Regions from separate parts of the Arthrobacter sp. 05N33_2 genome, predicted to be linked through region 3. Evidence: riboswitches for the same ligand, from Rfam matches in the RefSeq annotation. Region 3 holds a riboswitch; each other region holds the start of a gene.
What was found. Region 3 has a riboswitch for cyclic di-AMP ahead of AC1DHX_RS08930 (hypothetical protein). Riboswitches for the same ligand answer to the same signal wherever they lie in the genome.

Region 1 (7,407 bases), on a different contig from region 3:
AACGGCCTGGAGACCACGTACAACCACCTGTCCTCGGCCTCGGCCAAGGTCGGCCAGAAGGTTTCCCGCGGTGACGTCGTCGCCATGAGCGGAACCACCGGCGCCTCCACGGGCTGCCACCTCCACTTTGAAGTGATGGTCAACGGCGATGTCGTTGACCCGCTCGGCTGGCTCTAAAAAGACGATGGGCTGCTCTCAACTTCCTGTGACACGCCGTGATCTGAATGTGACATTGGATCCGGACTGCTGTAGGGTTTGAAGCACGCCAACTTTTCCGAAGTTGGCGCTCTTGAGTGGATTGCCTAGCTCTGCCACCGCTCAAGGTCCGTTCGCATTACATCGTCTGGCAGGGGCGGGGGAACCAATTTTGGCCTTCGAAAGAAGGCCTTGGGGTTAAGTCGCAAAGCTTCCCAGGAAGCAGCGCGGCCGGGTGACTCCCATCCGAATCCGACAGCTCACCTCGTAGGCATTGGGAGAGGCTACTTTCGTGTCTTCACGCCACAATTCTGCGCGCATGCGCACCGGCGAGGCTCTGTCGAGCCCGCTGGAATCCACATCACGTGCCGCCCTTGCCGGCGCCCGGATTGGATCACGTTCCGCAGGCTCAATCTCTAGCGAGCCCGGACAGCATGCAGTTTCCGCTTTTGGCGCGTCTTCGCAGTACACCCTTCGCTAAGTAACCCATTTCGGGGCGATCCGGCGTACCCCCAAGATGCCGGAGCGTCCTCAGTCCGCGCCCGAAAGCGCGCGGTCCAAGGATCACGAAAGAGAGAACTTAATGACTACTCGTGCAAACGTTGCACGGCACCGCGCCGAGGTCACCAAGACCAACTCGCTGGCTGTTATTGCTAAGGCTGTCGGCGACAACGCCGGCGGCGTGGGCCGTCAGGCTGCGGTCATCGCCGCAGCTTCCGGTCTGGTCCTGACCAGCGGAATCGCAGCCAACGCTGCTGAAACCAATGTTCAGCGCGAATCCACCTCCGCTTCGGCCCTGGAAGTCCAGTCCGCAGCTCCGGCCACCATCTCGGCCGCTTCCACCATCGCGATCTCCTACGAGAAGCCCGCCGTGACCACCACGCCGGCTCCCGTTGTCGAGGCTCCCAAGCCCGTTGTCAAGGTCCAGGACGCCACGGCCACCCGCGCCGGCGGCACCGAGGTTGGCGTCAGCGGCGGCGTCGCTGCCCAGGCCCCCGCTGGCATCGGAAGCGGCGCAGGCGCGACCATCGCCGCCGCTGCCTACGCACAGATCGGCGTGGCGCAGGACTGCACCGCCCTCGCCACCAACGCCCTGGCCGCGGCAGGCATCCACTACCACGGCTGGCCGGCAGGTTACCTGTCCCTGGGCCGCACCGTGAGCGCCGCCGAGGCACGCCCGGGCGACCTCGCTTACTACCAGAACGGCGGCGTGGGCATGGCTCACATCGCGGTCTACGTCGGCAACGGCATGGCAGTGCACGGCGGCTGGAACGGCGGCACCACCGCGCTGTACAGCGTCAACGTCGGCTCCGGCCCGGTCTTCATCCGCGTCGGCGCCTAAGCACGAACCCCAGCATTCCGAAAGACCCCCGCCTGCAGGCGGGGGTCTTTTGCGTTGCCGTGCAGTGAACTTTCCGCGCCCGGGACCGCACCGGTGAAAAAATATTCGGTGATCCGGCACTTGAGTGTTTACTCTTGTGTTGTCGATCCATAGCCCGACCATGCAGAGGGCAGCCGGCCCTCGTGCCGCTGGCGGGTGCGGCCGTGAAGAGGTATGCGGATGCGCACTCTCGTTCTGAATGCTGGATATGAACCGCTGGCGGTCATCACCTTCCGCCGGGCGCTCGTCCTTGTCCTGACCGGAAAGGCCAGCGTGGTGGCCGAAGGGGACGACCCCGTGGTCGGCCCCCAGGACATTTTGGGCCGCCCGTCCGTGATCCTGCTGAACCGCTACATCCGGCCCAGGTACAACACGATGACTGCGGTGAGCCGCCGCGGCGTGCTGCGCCGGGATGCCCACCGCTGCGCGTACTGCGGCAAGGCTGCCCACACCATCGACCACATCCAGCCCAAATCGCGGGGCGGGGCCGACTCCTGGGAGAATCTGGTGGCGGCGTGCCTGCGGTGCAACAACGCCAAGAGCGACCATACGCCGGCGGAGATGGGCTGGAAGATCGGTTTTGTTCCGGGCCCGCCAAAGGGTGCCATCTGGCAGATCAAGGAACTCGAGAAGCCGACGCCGGCCTGGGATCCGTTCCTGCTGCCTGAATCGGCTGCCTGATCTGCCCCCTTGCTGATTGATCAGCCGGTGAAGACGCTGCCGGCGCACGTGACGGCTTGTTCGGTCGCCGCTGGCGCCGCGCTAGGCTGAAACGATGGAGTTCGATGCCATCATTCTCGCCGGGGGGCGGTCCTCACGCCTCGGCGGCGTGCCCAAATCCGGGCTGGTCTACGACGGCGCCACCCTCCTGGAGCGGTCACTGCGGGCCGCCGGCGCGGCGGGGCGCACCGTCGTCGTGGGCCCCGACCCCGGGGGCCTGCCCGGCGGCGTCCTGACCTGCCGGGAAGAGCCGCCCTTCGCGGGTCCGGCCGCAGCCATCGCGGCGGGGCTGGCCGCCCTGGCCGCCGATCACGCGAGCCGGCACGCAGTAGCCGCGCCCTATACCCTCGTCCTGGCGTGTGACATGCCCCGGTCGGAAGGCGCGGTCCATGCCCTGGCCGAGGCGCTGGCCGCGTCCGGTGCAGGCACGCCGGAAAGGGACGCGGCCGACGGCGTCATGGCCGTCTCGGCCGACGGCCGGAAACAGCCGCTCGCGGGCTTTTATGGCACGGCCGTGCTACATCGTTCTGTCGCGGACGCCGCGTCCCGGGACCGGCTGGAAAACGCGTCGGTGTTCGCCCTTCTTGCTAGGCTGGACGTGCGGGAAGTTCGCGTTCCCCCGGGTTCCACGGATGACGTCGACACCTGGGATGACGCGTCCGCACTGGGGGTATCCGGCAGGATTCCCGACGGCGGTCCGGGCTCCGGCCCGGCTCTGCACAGCTGAACTCGACCATGGAGGCAAACGGTGAAAAGCCAGGACGAAACACTGGAAGACTGGTGCCGTGCCCTGCTCCAGGCCCTGGAGCTGGACGACGTTGAGATTGACGTGAATGAGGTCCTCGCCCTGGCCGGCGTGGCCGCCCATTCCGTGGTGCGCCCGGCGGCACCGCTGACCACATTCATTGCCGGCTTTGCGGCCGGCCTGGCCTCAGGCTCCGGGCAGGCCACGGACTCCGTGTCCATGGAGTCCGCGATGGCCGTGGCCCGCCGGCTCGCCAAGGACTACGCAGCCGCCGAAACTTCCGGGGCATGACGGCTGCGGCCCCGGACGGCAACGGCCCCACCACCGCCGCAGGTGGAGATGGCGTCAGAGATGGCGGTGAAGATGGCGTCAACGATACCGGCGGAAATGGCGTCGGAACTGGCGGTGGAGAGGCTCCCGTAGACGGCCCTGGTGGCCCTCACATCGCGGCGCACCAGGATGCAGCGGGCGAAGACACTGCGGACCAGGATGCAGCGGACGAGGAGGCAGGGGACCAGGGCGCCGCGGGCGAAGACACTGCGGACCAGGATGGAGCGGACGAGGACACTGCCGCGGAGCCGCACAGGCACCTGGCCCACACGTGGCAGGAGGCCCGGCAACTCGCGTTCGAGTGCGCTGTTCCCATCCCGGCCGCCCCTGTTCCGCTGCGGCAGGCGCTCGGCCGGACGCTCGCGGCGGACGTCGGTGCCCGGCAGGACATGCCCCATTACGCTTCCTCTGCCATGGACGGCTGGGCCGTCAACGGCAGCGGCCCCTGGATCCTGGCCGAACCCGGCCAGCGTCTGGCACCACATCAGGCCAGCCCGATTGCCACCGGCGGCCTCATCCCGCCCGGGGCCAAGGCAGTGTTGCGCAGCGAAAGCGGCATCATCGACGTCGACGAGGACGGCCTCCCCGTCCTGAAGCTGGGCGGCACCGCGAAGCCGGGAGACCCGCGCAACGGCGACCACATCAGGAAGGCCGGGGAGGAAGCCGCCGCCGGGGACGTACTGATCAAGCGCGGCACGGTCCTGAACCCGGCCCATCTGGCCCTCGCCGCGCTGGCCGGAAGTGACACCCTTCCCGTGCTCGGCAAGGCCGTGGTCCGCCTCGTTTTCACTGGCTCCGAGGTCGTGACGAGCGGGATACCGGCACCCGGGCAGGTCCGCGACACCTTCGGACCCCAACTGGCCGCCGTGGTGGGAATGCTCGGCGGGATCTGTACCGAAGAAGTGAAAGTCGGCGACACCTACGCCGAATGGCTCGCCGCCCTCGAGGACACCGATCCTGCCGGTGAAAACCTGCCTGCCGACGTCGTGGTCACCACCGGCGGCACGGGGCGCTCCGGGACAGACCACCTCAGGCGCTCGGTCGCCGAGCTCGGCGGCCGCCTGCTGATCGACGGAATCGCCATGCGCCCGGGCCACCCCGCCGTGCTGGCCGAGCTGCCGGACGGCCGTTACATCCTCGGCCTGCCAGGAAACCCGCTAGCGGCCATGATGGCGCTGTCCACGATCGGTGCCCCACTCCTGGCGGCACTCGGGCACAGCGCGATCCCCCCGCTCAGCGAGGTGCCCTGCGGCTCGACAATTGACGCCGACCCGGGCCGGACCCGGCTCATGCCCTTCCGGCTGCTCTATGGCATGGCATCGCCGGCGCAGCACACCGGCCCGGGAATGATGCGGGGGCTGGCCGCCGCCGACGGTGTGCTGGTGGTCCCGCCCCATGGCGTGCAGCTGGGGGAACTGGTCCCCGCCTTCGCCCTCCCGTGGGGTGCGCCGTTGCCTGACGCGTCGGCAGCGGCCGCCGAACAGAAGCCGGCGGCGAAGCGGACCGCAAGGAAAACCTCGGCCAGTGACGGGCCGGTGGACTGGAGTGCCCTTTTGGGCTGAGTCCTGGCCCGCTGCGCCGGCGCAGAGACAAGGCACGCCGCCAGGACCAGGCACTTACAATGATGGAACCAGCCAAAGATTCAAACAGCCGCTAGCCTCAACAGCGGCACACTATGTTGCTTAGGAGCACCGGATGGGCCGTGTGACACAGCGCCGCAAGGTGCACAAGATCGTCCTGGACGGGTCCCCGCAGGCCCTCGAATTCCCGGTCCGGCACCGGGAGGACGTCCTTGCCGTCGAGGAACCGCTGGAAATCCGGCTCGGCAACATGTCATTCTCCGTCACCATGCGAACGCCGGGCAATGACTTCGACCTCGTCGCAGGCTTCCTCGTCTCGGAGGGGATCATCTGGGCTCCCGAACAGCTGGTCTCGCTCAGGTTCTGCGCCGGCGAAGACGCCGACGGCATGCAGACGTTCAACGTGGTGGAGGCGCAGCTCAGGCCCGACGTCGTACGGCCCGAGACCGGACGCAACGTCTTCACCTCCAGTTCCTGCGGCATCTGCGGCACTGACTCGATCGATGCCGTACGGAAGTCCTCGCACTACAGCCCGGCACACGATCAGCTGACCGTCCCCGTCGAAACGCTCGCGGCCCTCCCGGACGCCCTCCGGTCCGCCCAGGAGGTCTTCGAAGTCACCGGCGGCGTGCACGCCGCCGGGCTCTTCAGGATCTCCGACGACGGCTCGGCCGAATTGCTGTGCCTGCGCGAAGACGTGGGCCGGCACAACGCGGTGGACAAGGTGGTGGGCTGGGCGCTCCGCGAAGGCCTGCTCCCGCTCCGGGGCACCGTGTTGCAGGTGTCCGGCCGTGCATCCTTCGAGCTCGTCCAAAAGGCGGCCCTCGCCGGCATCCCGGTCCTCGCCGCTGTCAGTGCCCCCTCCAGCCTGGCCGTCGAGCTCGCCGAGGCCAGCGGGATGACACTGGCCGGGTTCAGCCGCGGGACCAGCCTGAACGTGTACGCGGGCCAGCAACGCGTAGCCGTTCCGGCGCCCGCGGCCGGCTAGGGGCAACAGTTGGCCAACGGGTTCTCCGCGGCGTAAGTTTTATCCATCGATTGGAGTCGATCGGCCCCCCCCAGCGCTGAAGAGGATCACATTGCACGACGACCGCCGTCTTACGGAAGTCCGGCTGGACCGCTTTCTGCGTGACCGGATCGGCCCGGCCGTCTACCCGCGCAGCGTGCCGCTGACGCTAAGCAACTGGAACGCGCCGGACGAACCCGTGCCGGTGCTCGAGGCCCTGCGGCAGGAGTTCACGCCCCAGGAACACGGCGCGGCCTGGGGCCGGCCCTGGAGCACCAAGTGGCTCCGGCTCCGGGGTGAGGTGCCGGACGCCTGGGGAACCGCGGCCGGAACCTCCGTGGAAGTCCTCGTGGACCTCGGCTTCAGCGGCGACCTCCCGGGATTCCAGTGCGAAGGCATTGCCTGGCGGTCCGACGGGACCATCATCAAGGCGATCTCGCCGCGGAACCAGTACATCCCGCTCAAGCTCCTGGGCAGTGGCATGGCCGTTGACTTCTACGTCGAAGCCGCGGCCAATCCCGACTTGTCCCAGAACTGGACTTTCGCCGCCACCCCCTACGGCGACAAGGCGACGTCGGGCAGCGAGCCGAAGTACCGCCTCGGCAGGATCGCCATCGCCGAACGCAACCAGACCGTCTGGGAACTGCAGCAGGACATCCTCACGCTCAGCGGGCTGATGCACGAACTGCCCATGGACCTGCCCCGCCGCCACGACATCCTGCGGTCGCTCGAACGCATGCTGGACATCATGGACCCCGACGACGTTGCCGGGACCGCGGAGGCCGGACGGGCCGCCTTGGCCGGAGCCCTGTCCAGGCCGGCCTATGCCTCGGCGCACCAGCTCGTGGCCACGGGCCACGCCCACATCGATTCGGCCTGGTTGTGGCCGGTCCGGGAAACCATCCGCAAGTGCGCCCGGACGTTCTCCAACGTCGTCGCCCTGATGGACGAGAATCCCGATTTCATCTTTTCGTGCTCCTCCGCCCAGCAGCTCGCGTGGATGAAGGAGTACTATCCGGAGCTCTTCGGGCGCATCCGGGACAAGGTCCGCGCCGGCCAGTTCGTTCCCGTCGGTGGGATGTGGGTCGAATCCGACTCCAACATGCCCGGCGGCGAGGCCATGGCACGGCAGTTCCTCGAGGGTAAAAGCTTCTTCCTGGCCGAATTCGGGGTCGATTGCCAGGAGGCGTGGCTGCCGGACACCTTCGGGTATTCCGCCGCCCTGCCGCAGATCATCAAGGCCGCAGGCAGCCGCTGGTTCCTGACCCAGAAGATCTCCTGGAACCAGGTCAACAGGATGCCTCACCACACCTTCAACTGGGAAGGAATCGACGGCACCCGCATCTTCACCCATTTCCCACCGGTGGACAGCTACAACTCCGACCTCAGTGCCCGGGACCTGGCGCACGCAGAACGGAACTACCGGGACCACGGACGCGGAGGCACGTCG
Region 2 (6,875 bases), on a different contig from region 3:
CAAGCCGTTCAGCATGGAAGAGGTGCTGCTGCGCCTGCACCGGCTGGTCCAGCGCTCCGGAGTGGCCGCCATGGACACCGCCGAACTCGTGGTGGGAGACCTCGTGCTCAACGTCGACACCCGCGAAGTCACCCGGGCCGGTGAGGAAATGCACCTGACCGCCACGCAGTTCGAGCTGCTGCGCTACCTCATGGAAAACCCGAAGCGGGTCATCAGCAAGGCCCAGATCCTGGACCGTGTCTGGGACTACGATTTCGGCGGCCAGGCGAACATCGTGGAACTGTACATTTCCTACCTCCGCAAGAAGGTCGACGCCAACCACGCTCCGATGATCCACACGGTGCGCGGAGCCGGGTACGTCCTGAAACCGGCGGACTGATCCGTGCCCTCACTTTCCGGCATGACCCGCGTCCCCGGACGCGACTGGCGCAACCCGTCGACGTGGCATTTGCGCACCCGGCTGGTCTTGGTCGCCATGGCGCTGCTCGTGGCCATCTGCGGCGCTGTGGGCTTGTTCAGCTACGCCTCCATGGACCTCTTCCTCACCCGGCAACTCGACACCCAGCTGGACCAGGCCTCCCACCGTTCGAGCGAATTCGGCCGGCCCTCCTCGGACGATTCGGGCAGACGCCCCGACCCCCTCGAAGCCCGGGGACAGGGCGTCGGAACGCTTAACGCACGGATAGTGGACGGCGAAGTCAGCAGGGCAGGATTCCTGGCCGGGGACGGCGCGGTCAAGAACCTCTCCCCCGCCGACAACAAGGTTCTCCTGGCCCTCACCCCGAGCGGCGTGTCCGTGGACCGCAGCCTTTCGGCCGGCGCCTACCGGCTCACGGCGGCGCGAACACCGTACGGCGACGTGATTGTGACCGGACTCCCGCTGGCAGAAAAACAAAGCACCCTGGCCTCCCTGGTCTGGACCATGGTGGTGGTGTCCGCAGGCGGGCTCGTGCTGATCGGGCTCGCCGGCACGGCCCTGATCCGGCGGACCATGAAGCCGCTGGAACAGCTCTCCGAGGTTGCCACCAAGGTCTCCCGTCTCCCGCTGGACGCCGGCGAGGTGGCGCTCGGGGTCCGCGTCCCGACGTCGGCGGCCCATCCCGGAACGGAAGTGGGCAGCGTGGGCTACGCGCTGAACAAGATGCTGGACAACGTCTCCAACGCTCTCGAGGCGCGGCAGGAGAGCGAGATGAAGGTCCGGCAGTTCGTCGCCGACGCCTCGCACGAACTCCGCACCCCGCTGACGGCCATTCGCGGCTACACGGAGCTGATGCGGATGACCGAGCATTTCACCCCCGACGGCGAGAGGTCCCTCGCCCGTGTGCAAAGCCAGTCCGAGCGGATGACCACGCTCGTGGAGGACCTGCTGCTGCTGGCGCGCCTGGACGAGGGACAGCCGCTCAAAATCTCCGACGTCGACCTCACCCAGCTGGCCATCGAGACGGTCAGCGATGAGAAAGTCATGGCCCCGGACCGCATCTGGCAGCTGGAACTTCCGGACGAGCCCGTGGTGGTGCGCGGTGATGCGACCCAGCTTCACCAGGTCCTCGCCAACCTGCTGTCCAATGCGCGCAAGCACACGGAACCCGGGACCAAGGTGGTCACGGGCGTTATGCGCTCGGCTGACGGCAGTGCCGTGGTCACCGTGACAGACAATGGCAGCGGCATCGCCCCGGAATTTATCGGCCGGGTCTTCGCCCGCTTCACCCGGGCCGACGCCTCGCGCACCAATCCGGCGTCGAACCCCGCAGCTGTCCCCGCCGATTCTGCCGTCGCGACGGCGAGGGTCGGGTCCGGGGCTCCCGCACGCTCGTCCTCCGGCGCTGTTTCCGGCAGCCGCGGAGGTCACGGCACGGCGACCGCCGCGCCGACGTCCGAGGGCACCAGCGGGTTGGGCCTGTCCATTGTCCAGTCGATCGTGGAGGCCCACGGAGGAACAGTCGAGGTCACGTCCCGGCCGGGCCGCACGGAGTTCGCCGTGCGGCTGCCCGCCTCGCCGCCGCCGGCGTAACCGGAACGGCCGCCGCCGGCGCAAACGGCCCGGACGGTCGACCGGCGAGCCCGGCGCAACCCGACACCCCGGCACTGTGACTCCTGTTACCAAAATGTGACTTAAGCGACCGGGTCCTGTAGCGTCGTTAGCGTGCGCCGCCATCGGTGCCGCATATCCGGACGGACGCCAAACTCTGCCGCTTCCCGGATTCCGCTGGACCAGGCAGAGGCGGGGGACCCAGAGTTCCCGGGCAATCTGCTTTCATGCGCCCTCGGGGTGAAGCCGACACGTGATGTTCCGTGCGGCCGGATGACCTCATCCGAACCCGACAGCTAACTCCGCCGGCGTTGAGAGGCCACCATGACTGAATTCCAGGTACAAACACGCCCTGTCGGCGGTTCGCATTCCCGCTCAGCTGGCGCAGCCAAGTCGCGCCACCGCGCCGAACCGGTCAAGCAGGCATCCGCCCTGTCGCGGTTCGCCGCCGGGCTCGGTGTAACCGGCCGCCGTGCCGCCGTCGTCACCGCCGCGTGCGCGCTGCTGCTGGGTGGCGGCGCCGCGAGCCAGGCGGCAGAGCCGGGCGCCCACACGGCGAACGTTGCGAGCCAGACGGCCACGATGGCTGACCCGCTGGCCAAGCTCAACTTCGAGCGGGTCCAGGTGGCTGGGCCGACCGCTGCCACGGAAAAGAACGTGGCTCCCCAGATCTCGGAGGTTGAGGCAACCGAAGCGCTGATCCACGCGCCCGCTGCTGCCGCACCGGCAGCTGCGGCAGCACCTGCTCCGGCCCCCGCGGCAGCCCCCGCACCTGCTCCGGCTCCCGCGGCAGCCCCCGCTCCGGCACCGGCAGCCGCTCCGGCACCGGCACCGGCAGCCGCGCCGGTCGCAGTCGACGACCCCGCCGGCGCGCAGGCCTACGCCGCGTCCCAGCTGGGAAGCTATGGCTGGGCACCCGGCCAGATGCAGTGCCTGCACAAGCTGTGGACCAAGGAATCCGACTGGAAGACCACCGCCACGAACGCCAGCAGCGGCGCCTACGGCGTGGTCCAGTCCCTGCCCGCCTCGAAGATGGCGAGCGCCGGCGCCGATTACATGACCAACTACCGGACCCAGATCAACTGGGGCCTGAACTACGTCAAGTCGCGCTACGGTTCCCCCTGCGGTGCCCTGAACTTCCACTACGCACACAACTGGTACTAAACCGGCACTAGCCGCCCCCGCCCTGGAGGCCCCGGATCCGCATGGATCCGGGGCCTCCTTGCGTCTGCACTGCGGAACCGGCCCCGGCGGCCCGGACTTCCACAGCCCCCGCACAGCTTGACCCTAAAGCCCTCATATGGGCCGCCGGGAAAGTTGAGCCATGACATTCACAGACCAGGCCACAGGAACCCTGCCCCGCTCCACGGCGACGCCGGCCGGCCCGGCGGCCCCAGGGGCACCCTCGGGGCTTGCGCTGGCCGACGCACCCGTCCCGGGCCCGATCGCCGGGGCCCTGACCGGCCCCGGCGGCCGGCGCACGGCCATTGATACGCGCGCCAGCACGCCCCTGCTGGACGTCACCATCCCGGTCTTTAACGAGGAACGGGACCTCGAGGCCTGCCTGCGCCGGCTCCACGCGTACCTGCTCGGCGCCTTCCCGCATTCCTTCCGGATCACCGTGGCGGACAACGCCAGCACCGACGGAACGCTCAAGGCCGCGGAACGGGTAGCCCGCGAGCTGCGCGAAGTGACGGTGGTCCATATGGCAGAAAAGGGCCGCGGAAACGCACTCCGCAAGGTGTGGCTGGCCTCGCCGTCGCCGGTCCTGGCGTACATGGATGTGGATCTTTCCACTGATCTGGCGGCCCTCGGCCCGCTCCTTGCCCCGCTCATTTCCGGGCACTCCGACCTGGCGATCGGGACACGGCTGACCCGCAACTCCCGCGTGGTCCGCGGACCCAAACGGGAATTCATCTCGCGCAGCTACAACTTCCTGCTCCAGGCCCTCATGGGCGCCCACTTCAGTGACGCGCAGTGCGGCTTCAAGGCGATCCGGGCGGACGTGGCCCGGCAACTGCTTCCCCACACGCTGGACAACGCCTGGTTCTTCGACACCGAGCTGCTGGTTCTGGCAGAAAAGTGCGGCCTGCGCGTCCACGAAGTCCCGGTGGACTGGACCGACGACCCGGATTCCAGCGTGGACATCGTCCAGACGGCCCTCGCGGACTTGCGCGGCATGGCACGGTTGAGCCGGGACCTGGTCTCGGGCCGGATCCCAGTTCCCGACCTGCGCGCGGCCCTGGCCCGCGGACCGCTGCCGGCCGCCTCGCGGGCACAGGAACAAAGCCCCGGCGGAAGCCTCTTCGGACAGTTCGTCCGCTTCGGCAGCATCGGGGTGGCCTCCACCCTGGCCTACCTGGCGATTTTCCTGCTCTGCCGCGGGTTCATGGACCCGCAGCTGGCAAACTTCCTCGCCTTGCTCACCACCGCCGTGGCCAACACTGCGGCCAACCGGCGCTTCACGTTCGGCATCCAGGGCGGCAGCCAGGCGGCTCGCCACCATTTTGAGGGGCTGCTGGTCTTCGGCATCGGGCTGGCCCTGACCTCGGGCGCACTCGCCCTCGTTCACGCCGCGTCGGGAGCGGCCCCGGACCGCTGGCTTGAACTGCTCACGGTCACCGCCGCCAACCTGGCCGCCACGGCCGTGAAGTTCCTGCTCTTCCGGCTGGTGGTCTTCCGCCACAGGCCCGCCGCTGCCGTTCCGGCGCCCGGTGCCCCCGATCATTCCCTCCCCCGCACAGAAAAGGCCAAGTAAATGACGGCAACCATCAGTCCCACCGCCGGAGCCCAGGGCGGTTCCCCGGCCGGCAGGCCGCCGGCCGCCGAGGAACAGCCGCACCCGGTTCCCGGAGACGGCGGGACGGCGCCCCATCTGCCCGCGTCCCCGGCGCCGGCCGCCCAAGGCCGCCGGGACCGGCTGCTGTTCGGACCGCAACCCCGCTGGGTGCGGCCCTCGGCAGCGCTGCTCCTGGTGGTCACCGCGGCGTTGTACCTGTGGAATCTGGAGGCCACCGGCTACGCCAACTCCTTCTATGCCGCGGCGATCCAGGCCGGGACCAAAGACTGGACCGCGCTGCTCTTCGGCTCCCTCGACGCCGGCAATGCCATCACGGTGGACAAGCCCCCGGCCGCACTCTGGATTCCCGCCCTCGCGGGACGGATCTTTGGTTTCTCGGCCCTGAGCATGCTCATTCCCCAGGCGCTCATGGGAGTGGCCGCTGTCGGGCTTCTCTACCTGACCATCAAGCGGGTGTCCGGGCCGGCCGCGGGCCTGCTCGCCGGCGGCGCCCTGGCGCTGACCCCGGTGGCCGCCCTCATGTTCCGGTTCAACAACCCGGACGCGATGCTCACCCTGTGCCTGGTGCTGGCGGCCTACCTCACCACCCGCGCCATCGAGAAGGCCGGCTGGAAGTGGCTCGCCGCGGCCGGCGCGGTCATCGGCCTGGCGTTCCTGAGCAAGATGCTGCAGGGCTTCCTGATCGTTCCCGGGCTGGCCCTGGCCTACCTGTGGGCGGCGCCCACCACCCTCGGCCGCCGGCTCCTGCACCTGCTGGCGGCCGCCGCCGGGATCGCCGTCGTGGCCGGAAGCTACGTTCTGCTGTTCCAGCTGACGCCGGCCTCGGTCCGGCCGTACATGGCGGGGTCGGAGACCAACAGCTTCCTGGAACTGACGTTCGGCTACAACGGCCTGGGCCGGATCACCGGGTCAGGCGGGGGCATGCCCGGCGGAGGAAACCTGGGAGGTATCGCCGGCGGCCCGGGAGGCAACGGAAACGTCGGCTTCGGCGGCGCGGCCGGGATCACCCGGATGTTCGGGACCAGCTTCGGCGGCGAGGTGTCCTGGCTGCTGCCGGCGGCCCTGATCCTGCTGGCCGCCGGGCTGTGGTTCACCCGGCGCGAGGCCAGGACCTCAAAAACCCGTGCGGCGCTCCTGCTTTGGGGCGGCTGGCTGGTCATCACTGCGGGGATCTTCAGCTTCATGAGCGGCACCGTCCATCCGTACTACGCCGTGGCGCTGGCCCCCGCCATCGCGGCGCTGGCCGGCATCGGTTCCCTGGAACTGTGGCGGGGCCGGGCCTACTGGCCCGCCCGGGTTGTCCTGGCCGTGACGGTGCTGGCCACCTCGGTCTGGTCCGCCGTGCTGTTGGGCCGCGACCCGTCCTGGCTTCCCGGGCTCCGGGTGATCATCGTGGTCCTGGGCGTGCTCGCCGCCGCGGCCCTGCTCCTGCGGGTGGACGGCATGGCGGCTCTCCCGGCGCGGTTCCGCAAGGCCGCCACGGCCGGCGTCGTGATCCTCTGCCTGCTTGCCGGCGGCCTCGGAAGCACCGCGTGGACACTGGCGACCGTCGCCCAGCCGCATTCCGGTTCGATCCCCACGTCGGGCCCCACCGCGTCCGCGATGGGCGGCGGCTTCGGGGCGGCAGGCAGGGCCGGCACTGACGGCGCCGGCACTGACGGCGCGGGCACTGACGGCGCGGGCACTGCCGGAATGGGCGGCGGCCCCGGCGGGGAAACATCCTCGGCGGAGTTGACCGCGCTGCTGAAGTCCTCCGGCGCCAAGTGGTCCGCGATTGTCTCCGGCGCCACCCAGGCCGCGAGCCTGGAACTCGCCACCGGCACCAGCGTGATCGCGCTCGGCGGCTGGAACGGCGGCGACCCCTACCCGACGCTCGCACAGTTCCAGGCGATGGTGGACCGCGGCGAGATCGGCTACTTCATTTCCGGCGGCATGGGCGGCATGGGCGGAGGCCGCGGAGGCAACTCCGAGGTCGCCACCTGGGTCGCGGCCAACTACCAGGCCCAGACCGTGGGCAACGCCACCGTCTACAAACTGGGAGCGTAG
Region 3 (7,407 bases):
TCCTGGCCCGTGGAACCCGCTGGGCCAAGGTCACGGCCCTCGCGGCGGCCGTGATGGCCCTCGTCGTAGCCTGGTCACGGCTGTACATCGGCGTTCACTACCCCACTGATGTCGCGGCGTCGTTCCTGGCCTCGAGCGCGGCCGTGGTCCTGCTCGCGGGACTGTGGAACCTTCTCGCGCCGCGGATAGCGGAGCGGATTCGGGCCCGTTCGGGCAGCCGGCCGCTGGGCAGTGAGGAGAAATGAGAATGCCCGCCATGGACGTTTTTGCCGCCCTTCCGGCCGTCCACGCCGCCGCAACACTGTCCCTGCTGGACCCGGCAAGCCTGCTCGCCGGGTTGGGCCCGGCCGCCCTGGGTGTGATCGCGGTGATGGTCTTCATCGAATCGGGCGTGCTCTTTCCCTTCCTGCCCGGCGACTCCCTGTTGTTCACAGCAGGACTTCTGCACCAGCAGCTGCAACTGACGTTGCCTGTGCTGATCGGCGTCGTCACCGCGGCCGCGGTCGCCGGGGACCAGGTCGGTTACATGCTCGGACGGAAATTTGGCCGGCGATGGTTCAAGGACGACGCCCGGATCCTGAAGACAGCGCACCTGACCACCACGGAGGACTTCTTCCGCCGCCACGGCGGGGCCGCCGTCGTGCTGGCCCGCTTCGTCCCCATGGTCCGGACGTTTGCTCCGCTGACCGCCGGGACCGCGCGCTATGACTACAAATCCTTCACCCTGTGGAATATCACCGGCGCCGTCGCGTGGGCAGCCTCCGTGACGATGCTTGGCACCTGGCTGGGGCACTTTGACATCATCGCCAGGAACATCGACGCCATCGTCGTGGCCATGGTGCTCGTCTCCGTCGTGCCGGGGGTGGTGCAGCTCCTCAAACGCCGCCGGAACTCCCGCGGCGCAGCCGCAGACAAAGCCGCCGGCGACACGGCAGAAGAACCCGGGGCCGGACTGCGGACTGAGGAAATGGCCGCGGAAGAATAGCTGACATGACCTCCGCTGACCTTCCGTCCCTGCTGCTCGTCGAGGACGACGCCGTCCTGGGACCGCTCATCGCCGAGCTCCTGGACCCGGACTACCGGGTCCAGTTGGTCACCAACGGCCGCGACGGCCTCCACCAGGGGCTGACCGGGAGCTGGGACATCATGGTGGTGGACCGCGGGCTGCCCGGCATGGACGGCATCGCCCTCATTACGGCTTTGCGCTCGAAAGGCATTGCCACGCCCATCCTGATCCTGACCGCGCTGGGCGATGCCGACGAAAAAGTCAGGGGCCTGGACGCCGGAGCCAACGATTACGTGACCAAGCCGTTCGACGCCGGCGAACTGGCAGCACGCCTGCGCGCACTGACGCGGACTTTCACTCCCCCGGCCCCGGCACCGGTGGCGATCGGGGACTGGGAACTGGATCCAACGCAGCGCTCCGTCCGTTCCGTCTACGGGCAAACGGTGTCACTGACCGCAAAGGAAGGCCAGCTGCTGGCTGCCCTGGCCGCGGAACCGGACCGCGTCTTCACCCGGGATGAGCTCCTCGCGGCGTGCTTCCACGCCTCGGAACAGCCCGGCGTGATCGATACCTATGTTCATCACCTGCGCCGGAAGATCTCCAAAGCAGTGATCCGCACGGTGCACGGCCTCGGATACCAGATCGGCGAAGCCCATGAGTGACGGCCGGCCGGCCGGCGGAAATCCGGACCACTCCATCCTGCGCAAGGCTTCCCTCAAGGTCGCGGTGCGGATCAGTGCTGCGTGCGCGGTCATGGTTCTCGGGCTGCTCGCCGCCACGGCGCTGTACCTCACGAACCAACTGGCCCATCCTGAAGTGCCGGGCTCGGCGGCGGCCGGGACGGCCTACACCTACCTGGATTCCAAGGACGTCCTCGAAGCCATGATCATCGCCGGGGTGGCGGGAATCCTGCTGGCCGGAATCGTCGGGTGGCTCAGTGCGCGCAGCGCGATTCGTCCCCTCAGTGATGCCCTGGCAAGGGAGCGGCGTTTTGTCCAGGACGCCAGCCACGAATTGCGCACGCCATTGACCATCCTGGACACCAGGATCCAGCTGGCCCAGCGCAACACTGTGCCCGGCTCCAGGCAAAGCCACGACCTGGCCCGGATCCGGGAGGACGCCGCGACGCTGACAGGGATTGTCAACGAACTGCTCCTCGCGGCAACCGCGGAGGCCCCGGACCGTTCCGCGCCCCCTGCCGACCTCGCCGAGGCTGCCGCCAGCGTCGCCGGCAGCCTCCAGCAGGTGGCAGAGCAGCGCCAGGTGCGTCTGGAATTCTCCGCCGATGCCCGGCCGCTGGCCCGGATCGAGAAGAATGCGCTGCGGCGTGCCGTGCTGGCCCTGGCGGACAACGCGCTGGCCCACACGCCTCCGGGCGGCCGCGTGTCCATCACGACCTCAATCGAGCAGAAGCGCGCCGTGATCACGGTGGCGGACTCCGGGACCGGAATCACCGGCGTCGATCAGGCCCGGATCTTTGACCGGTTCGTGCGGACGGCCGGCACCGGCACCTCACAGGGACAGCGGAGCTTTGGCATCGGCCTGGCCCTGGTCCGGGAGATTGCTGTCGCGGCCGGGGGCACCGTCGAGGTGGCCGCGACGGGCGACGAGGGAACCGTCATGAAGTTGACGCTTCCGCTCATGGGCAGCGGGAATCCCTGAGGTCCATCCGCCGGGGAAAGATATGCCATCGGGATCCCGGACTCCCGAATGCGGAGACAGGAAAGACCGGCGGTCGAGTTGCCCCCAAGGGAACTCGAGCGCCGGTCTTTCCGGACTGTCTGGCCCCGGGTCGGGGCCGTGCGGCTTAGGCGCGGACGAACGTCACGCCGCCGGTCGCGGTGAGCCAGGACAGCGGGTGGACCATGGTCTGGTTCTTGCCGTTCATGCCGCCACTGACCACCTGGCCGTTGCCGGCGTAGATGCCGACGTGGCCGGACTGGACCACCATGTCACCGGGCTGCGGCGTCGCCACAACGGTTCCAAGGCCAAGGAACGCGCGGGGACCGATGTCGCCAACGGGCTTACCCGCGGCGCCAAGGGCCTTTTCCACCATGGCGGTGCAGTCCTGGGTGATGCCCACCTGGCTGTAGGCGGCCGAGAGCATGATGGCGTTGCGTCCGCCCGCGGGCGCCGCGGCCGGCGCTGCTGCCGGAGCTGCTGCCGGAGCGGCCTGCACCTGGATGACCGGCTTGGCCGGAGCCTTGGGCGCTGCCGCCGGGGCTGCAGCGGGAGCCGGAGCCGGTGCGACGGGCTGTTCGATGACCGGCGCGGCAACAGAATCCACTGCGGGGCGCTCGAAGCTGATCTTGACGCTTGAATCGGCGCTGACGGGGGCACTGACCTGTCCGGTGACGTCGACGTTCGACGCCGGAGCAGAGTCACGCTGCACGGGGGCGGTGGCGGCGTTGGCGGCCATTCCGCTGGTCAGGACCAGGCCGGATGCGGCGGCGAGGACGGCGGCATGGCGCGCAAAAGTATTGACTGAAGTCATGAAAAATGTAGCCTCTCCCAATGCCTGCGAGGTGAGCTGTCGGATTCGGATGGGAGGCACCCGGCCGCACTCCCGGGCCCGTCGTTGCGGGCACTGTGCGGCTTCACCCCAAGACCTGCATATCAGCAGATCAAAAGTGGTTTCCCCGTCTCTGCCGGACGTTGATGCGAGTTACCCCCGGGCCGCGGCAGAGTTAGGCAATCGGCTGGGGAGCGCCCGTATCGGAGACAACAGGCACTCATCAACCGTAGCGCGAACCGCACCCGAAAGTCACATTCAGGTAACGGAGCCGTGATGCCGGGCCGCAATTTGCCCATAGGGCGGCGCCGTTTCCGAACATAGGATGATGCCATCAGCACCACCGGAAGCGGAGGCCCGAAAATGAACAGCCATTGTGTCGCCATCTGCCAGTTGAGCACTCAGCCCCAAGAGGATTTCGACGTCAACACCGAGCTGCTGATCCTCGACGGCGGGGACGTCCACGTGAGCACATGGGACGCGGAACCGCGCGACGGGGGTTTCGACGAGCACATCCTCAATGACCGGGTGGACGCGCTCGGGTACATGGTTGTCAACGACTGGGCTTTCCTGGACGGCAAGGCCTATGCGGTGGTGGAACGGCGGTCAGGCCCGGCGCCGGCCGGCCGCCGCGAACCGTGACCTTCCTGTCGCTGGCGCTGATCGCCGTCATCGCCTTGGCTGGACCCCTGCTGGCCCTGCCGGCGCGCTGGCACTTGCCTGTCATGCTGGGTGAGCTGCTGGCCGGCATCGCGATCGGGCGCTCAGGCCTGGCCCTGGTGGACCCCGCGGACCCGACGTTCACCCTGCTGGCCAATATCGGGTTTGCGCTGATGATGTTCGTGGCAGGCACCCACGTTCCCGTGCGGGATCCGCACATCCGTGGCGCCCTCGGCAAAGGCTCCCGCCGGGCGATGGTGGCCGCAGCGGCAGCGGTGGTGATCGGAACCGGCATCGGACTGCTGTTCGGGACTGGACATGCTCCCCTCTACGTCGTGCTGCTGGCCTCCTCGTCGGCCGCCCTGGTGCTTCCAATCGTCGATTCCCTGCGCCTCGGCGGGCCAGATGTCGTCGCTATGACAGCGCAGGTGGCAATAGCCGACACAGCCTGCATTGTGGCGTTGCCGCTCCTGGTGGATCCGCCCCACGCAGTCCAGGCGGCGTTGGGTGTCCTCGCGGTGACCGGGTGCGCGGTAGTGCTCTTTGTCGGCTTGCGCTGGCTGGAGCGCCAGGGAATCCGCCGGCGCGTGCACCGGCTCTCGGAAAGCCGCAAGTTTGCCCTGGAGCTACGGATCCAGCTGGCCGTGCTCTTCACCCTGGCCGGTGTCGCGACATGGAGCAATGTGTCTGTGATGATGGCAGGCTTTTCTTTCGGCCTGGTGATGGCTGCGGTCGGCGAACCGCGGCGGCTGGCCCGGCAACTGTTCGCGCTCAGCGACGGCTTCCTGGGTCCGCTCTTCTTCGTGTGGCTGGGTGCATCGCTGACGCTAAGGGACCTGGCCGGGCACCCGGACATGATGGCCCTCGGCCTGTTGCTGGGGGCCGGGGCCCTGCTGGCCCACGCCGACCTGGCTTTCCTGGGACTCCCACTGTCGCTGGGGGTGTTGTCGGCGGCCCAGCTTGGCGTACCGGTGGCTGCGGCGAGCATCGGCACGCAGCTTCAGGTCCTGCTCCCGGGCGAGGCCGCGGCCCTGCTGGTGGGAGCGCTGGTCACCATAGCCGCGGGCGCCGGCGCCGGGTCACGGGCGGCGAGGACTTTCGCGGTCCCGGCAAATGCCGGCGGCAAGTCCGGAAATTCCGGCAGCGCCGTTGGGCAGGGCGATCCGGGGGGTCCGAAGGCCTGACAGTCCGGATGTCTAAATGCCTGGGCCAAAGCCGAGCCGGCGGCGAAATTTCGGAGGGTCATTCTCCAATGGACGTGAATTGCAGCTCCGGCCTCCACTTTGCCATCTCTGCCAGGACCCGGGAGACGGCATCCCGGACAGCTGTGCCGTCGGCGTCGAACGTCCCGCCCGGCTCGCCGAGCACCGCGTTGGCGTGCCGGAGGAACCTGTCCCAGTCCCCCGCGCCCGCGCGCAGCGCCAGCAACGGCGAGAGAAGCGCGGCCCGGCGCAGCCAGGCATCGGGCTCGCGCACCCACCGGTCCAGCACGCTGTCGGCCCGCACCCTGGCCAGAACATCGAGTCCGTCCACCAGGGGCCCGACGACGTCGACGGCGAGCGGATCCACAAGGTCCCGCACCCGCGCCTGCCGGATGAAGCCCTCCAGCCGGGTGAGGTCGGAGTTGGTCAGGAGCTTCACGTTGGCCTGCAGCAGGACCACGGCGGCCAGCCGGCGCTCGAAAACCGGCGCGGCCCCCCGTCCGGAGCCTCCGAGGGCGGAGCCCCACAGTTCGGAACTCAGCGCAGTGACCTCATCGCGGGACAGCCCGGGATAGCGGCGGCCGGCATCCCGGACCGTGCCGCGCACGGCGCCCACGGACGTGCCGTAGAACCGGAGGCCGCTGCCCGCCGGCTCCGTTTCCAGCCGCGCCTGAAGCTGCTCAGCGCGGCGCCAGGAAGCTTCGCGCTGCAGCGAGAGGTCGATGAATTCGCCGGCATCACTCACCTGTCCATTCTTTCCCCTCGCGGCTCGCGGCGGAAACGCGGTGCCAAGCTGTCCTGGGCGGTGGGCCCGGACCATCTGCCTAGACTGAACTGGCAAGCCTCCGATCGAAAGCGGTTTACGCAACCATGCACACCAAGCTGACACTCGCCATCGCACTTTCCGCCATGACGCTGGGGGTGGCAGGGTGCGCTGCCCCTGCGCCATCTACCGCACCGTCGCCCGAGTCACCTGCGGCATCCGCGGCGCCGGCCCCTGATTTCGCATTAGACATCACGGGGGCGCCCGGCCGGATCGCCCAGGCCGGCCTCACGGTGCTGACGGCGGAGGGCAACGTGGACCACTATCACGCACATCTGGACGTACTGAAGGACGGCAATCCCATCGCGGTGCCGGCCAATATCGGCATCACCACCGGAGCTGACCAAAGGGCCAACGGCATCTCAGCCCTGCACACCCACGACACCACGGGCGTGGTCCACATCGAGTCCCCTACCGCCGGCCAGGTCTTCACCCTCGGGCAGCTCCTGACGGAGTGGGGCGTCCTCGATGGCAACGGCGCCCCCGGCACCGGTGGGGGTTCGCTGGATGGCTGGACCGTTTACGTGAACGGCCGGAAGTTCGACGCCGGGATCCGGGACCTACCGTTCAAGGCGCACGACGAGATCGTCCTGTCCTACGGCACCGCGCCGGCGACGATCCAGGCCTCCTACGATTTTCCGCCCGGAGAGTGAGGTGACCGGAGAGTGAGGTGACCGGGGGCGACGGCGGGCGGCATGCCCCTACCTGCACAACTGTGCAGCAGTCTCTCCACGCAACCCCACCTGGCACCAGCGGCGTCGAAAAATGCATGCACAAACGTGCATGTTGGAGCGATCCGCGGAGCACCTTCCCTAGCGTGAATTCAGAGACGTGAGTCGGATCACAGCGGGGGCTGATCCCCTACCTCACTTCCATTTCCACAGACCGTCACAGATGACGCGTCCAACCGAAGAGGTAATCCGTGCCACACCCGAAAACGCCCGCAGCACTCGCAACCCTGGCCGCTGCGACCTTGGCGCTGCTCGGCGCATCCCTGATGGGTGTGCCGGCGGCCCAGGCCGACACCGTTGACGTTTCGCCGCCCGGCGCGAATGACTGGTCCTGCAAGCCCTCGGCAGCCCACCCCTACCCGGTGGTCCTGGTGCCGGGAACCTTCGAAAACATGGCGAAGAACTGGGCGACGATGTCGCCGGCGCTAAAGAGCCAGGGCTACTGCGTCTTCGCGCTGAACTACGGTGCGACC

Region 1: another riboswitch for cyclic di-AMP. It lies ahead of AC1DHX_RS07680 (NlpC/P60 family protein); the one in region 3 lies ahead of AC1DHX_RS08930 (hypothetical protein).
Region 2: another riboswitch for cyclic di-AMP. It lies ahead of AC1DHX_RS12010 (aggregation-promoting factor C-terminal-like domain-containing protein); the one in region 3 lies ahead of AC1DHX_RS08930 (hypothetical protein).

What each region holds. Positions count from the first base shown of each region.
Region 1 covers NZ_JBFTNJ010000010.1:26,555-33,961, forward strand. The annotation lists gene AC1DHX_RS07675 (M23 family metallopeptidase) at 1-177, shown strand, start outside; cyclic di-AMP (ydaO/yuaA leader) riboswitch at 314-483, shown strand; gene AC1DHX_RS07680 (NlpC/P60 family protein) at 779-1,537, shown strand; gene AC1DHX_RS07685 (HNH endonuclease) at 1,757-2,257, shown strand; gene mobA (molybdenum cofactor guanylyltransferase) at 2,352-3,023, shown strand; gene AC1DHX_RS07695 (DUF6457 domain-containing protein) at 3,045-3,332, shown strand; gene AC1DHX_RS07700 (molybdopterin molybdotransferase MoeA) at 3,329-4,933, shown strand; gene fdhD (formate dehydrogenase accessory sulfurtransferase FdhD) at 5,067-5,939, shown strand; gene AC1DHX_RS07710 (alpha-mannosidase) at 6,031-7,407, shown strand, end outside.
Region 2 covers NZ_JBFTNJ010000025.1:4,655-11,529, forward strand. The annotation lists gene AC1DHX_RS12000 (response regulator transcription factor) at 1-379, shown strand, start outside; gene AC1DHX_RS12005 (sensor histidine kinase) at 401-2,011, shown strand; cyclic di-AMP (ydaO/yuaA leader) riboswitch at 2,195-2,354, shown strand; gene AC1DHX_RS12010 (aggregation-promoting factor C-terminal-like domain-containing protein) at 2,354-3,193, shown strand; gene AC1DHX_RS12015 (bifunctional glycosyltransferase family 2/GtrA family protein) at 3,354-4,787, shown strand; gene AC1DHX_RS12020 (glycosyltransferase family 39 protein) at 4,788-6,875, shown strand.
Region 3 covers NZ_JBFTNJ010000013.1:40,226-47,632, reverse strand. The annotation lists gene AC1DHX_RS08950 (phosphatase PAP2 family protein) at 1-245, shown strand, start outside; gene AC1DHX_RS08945 (DedA family protein) at 248-985, shown strand; gene AC1DHX_RS08940 (response regulator transcription factor) at 991-1,668, shown strand; gene AC1DHX_RS08935 (sensor histidine kinase) at 1,661-2,668, shown strand; gene AC1DHX_RS08930 (hypothetical protein) at 2,814-3,500, opposite strand; cyclic di-AMP (ydaO/yuaA leader) riboswitch at 3,508-3,710, opposite strand; gene AC1DHX_RS08925 (hypothetical protein) at 3,912-4,160, shown strand; gene AC1DHX_RS08920 (cation:proton antiporter) at 4,157-5,362, shown strand; gene AC1DHX_RS08915 (DNA alkylation repair protein) at 5,421-6,125, opposite strand; gene AC1DHX_RS08910 (hypothetical protein) at 6,251-6,856, shown strand; gene AC1DHX_RS08905 (esterase/lipase family protein) at 7,201-7,407, shown strand, end outside.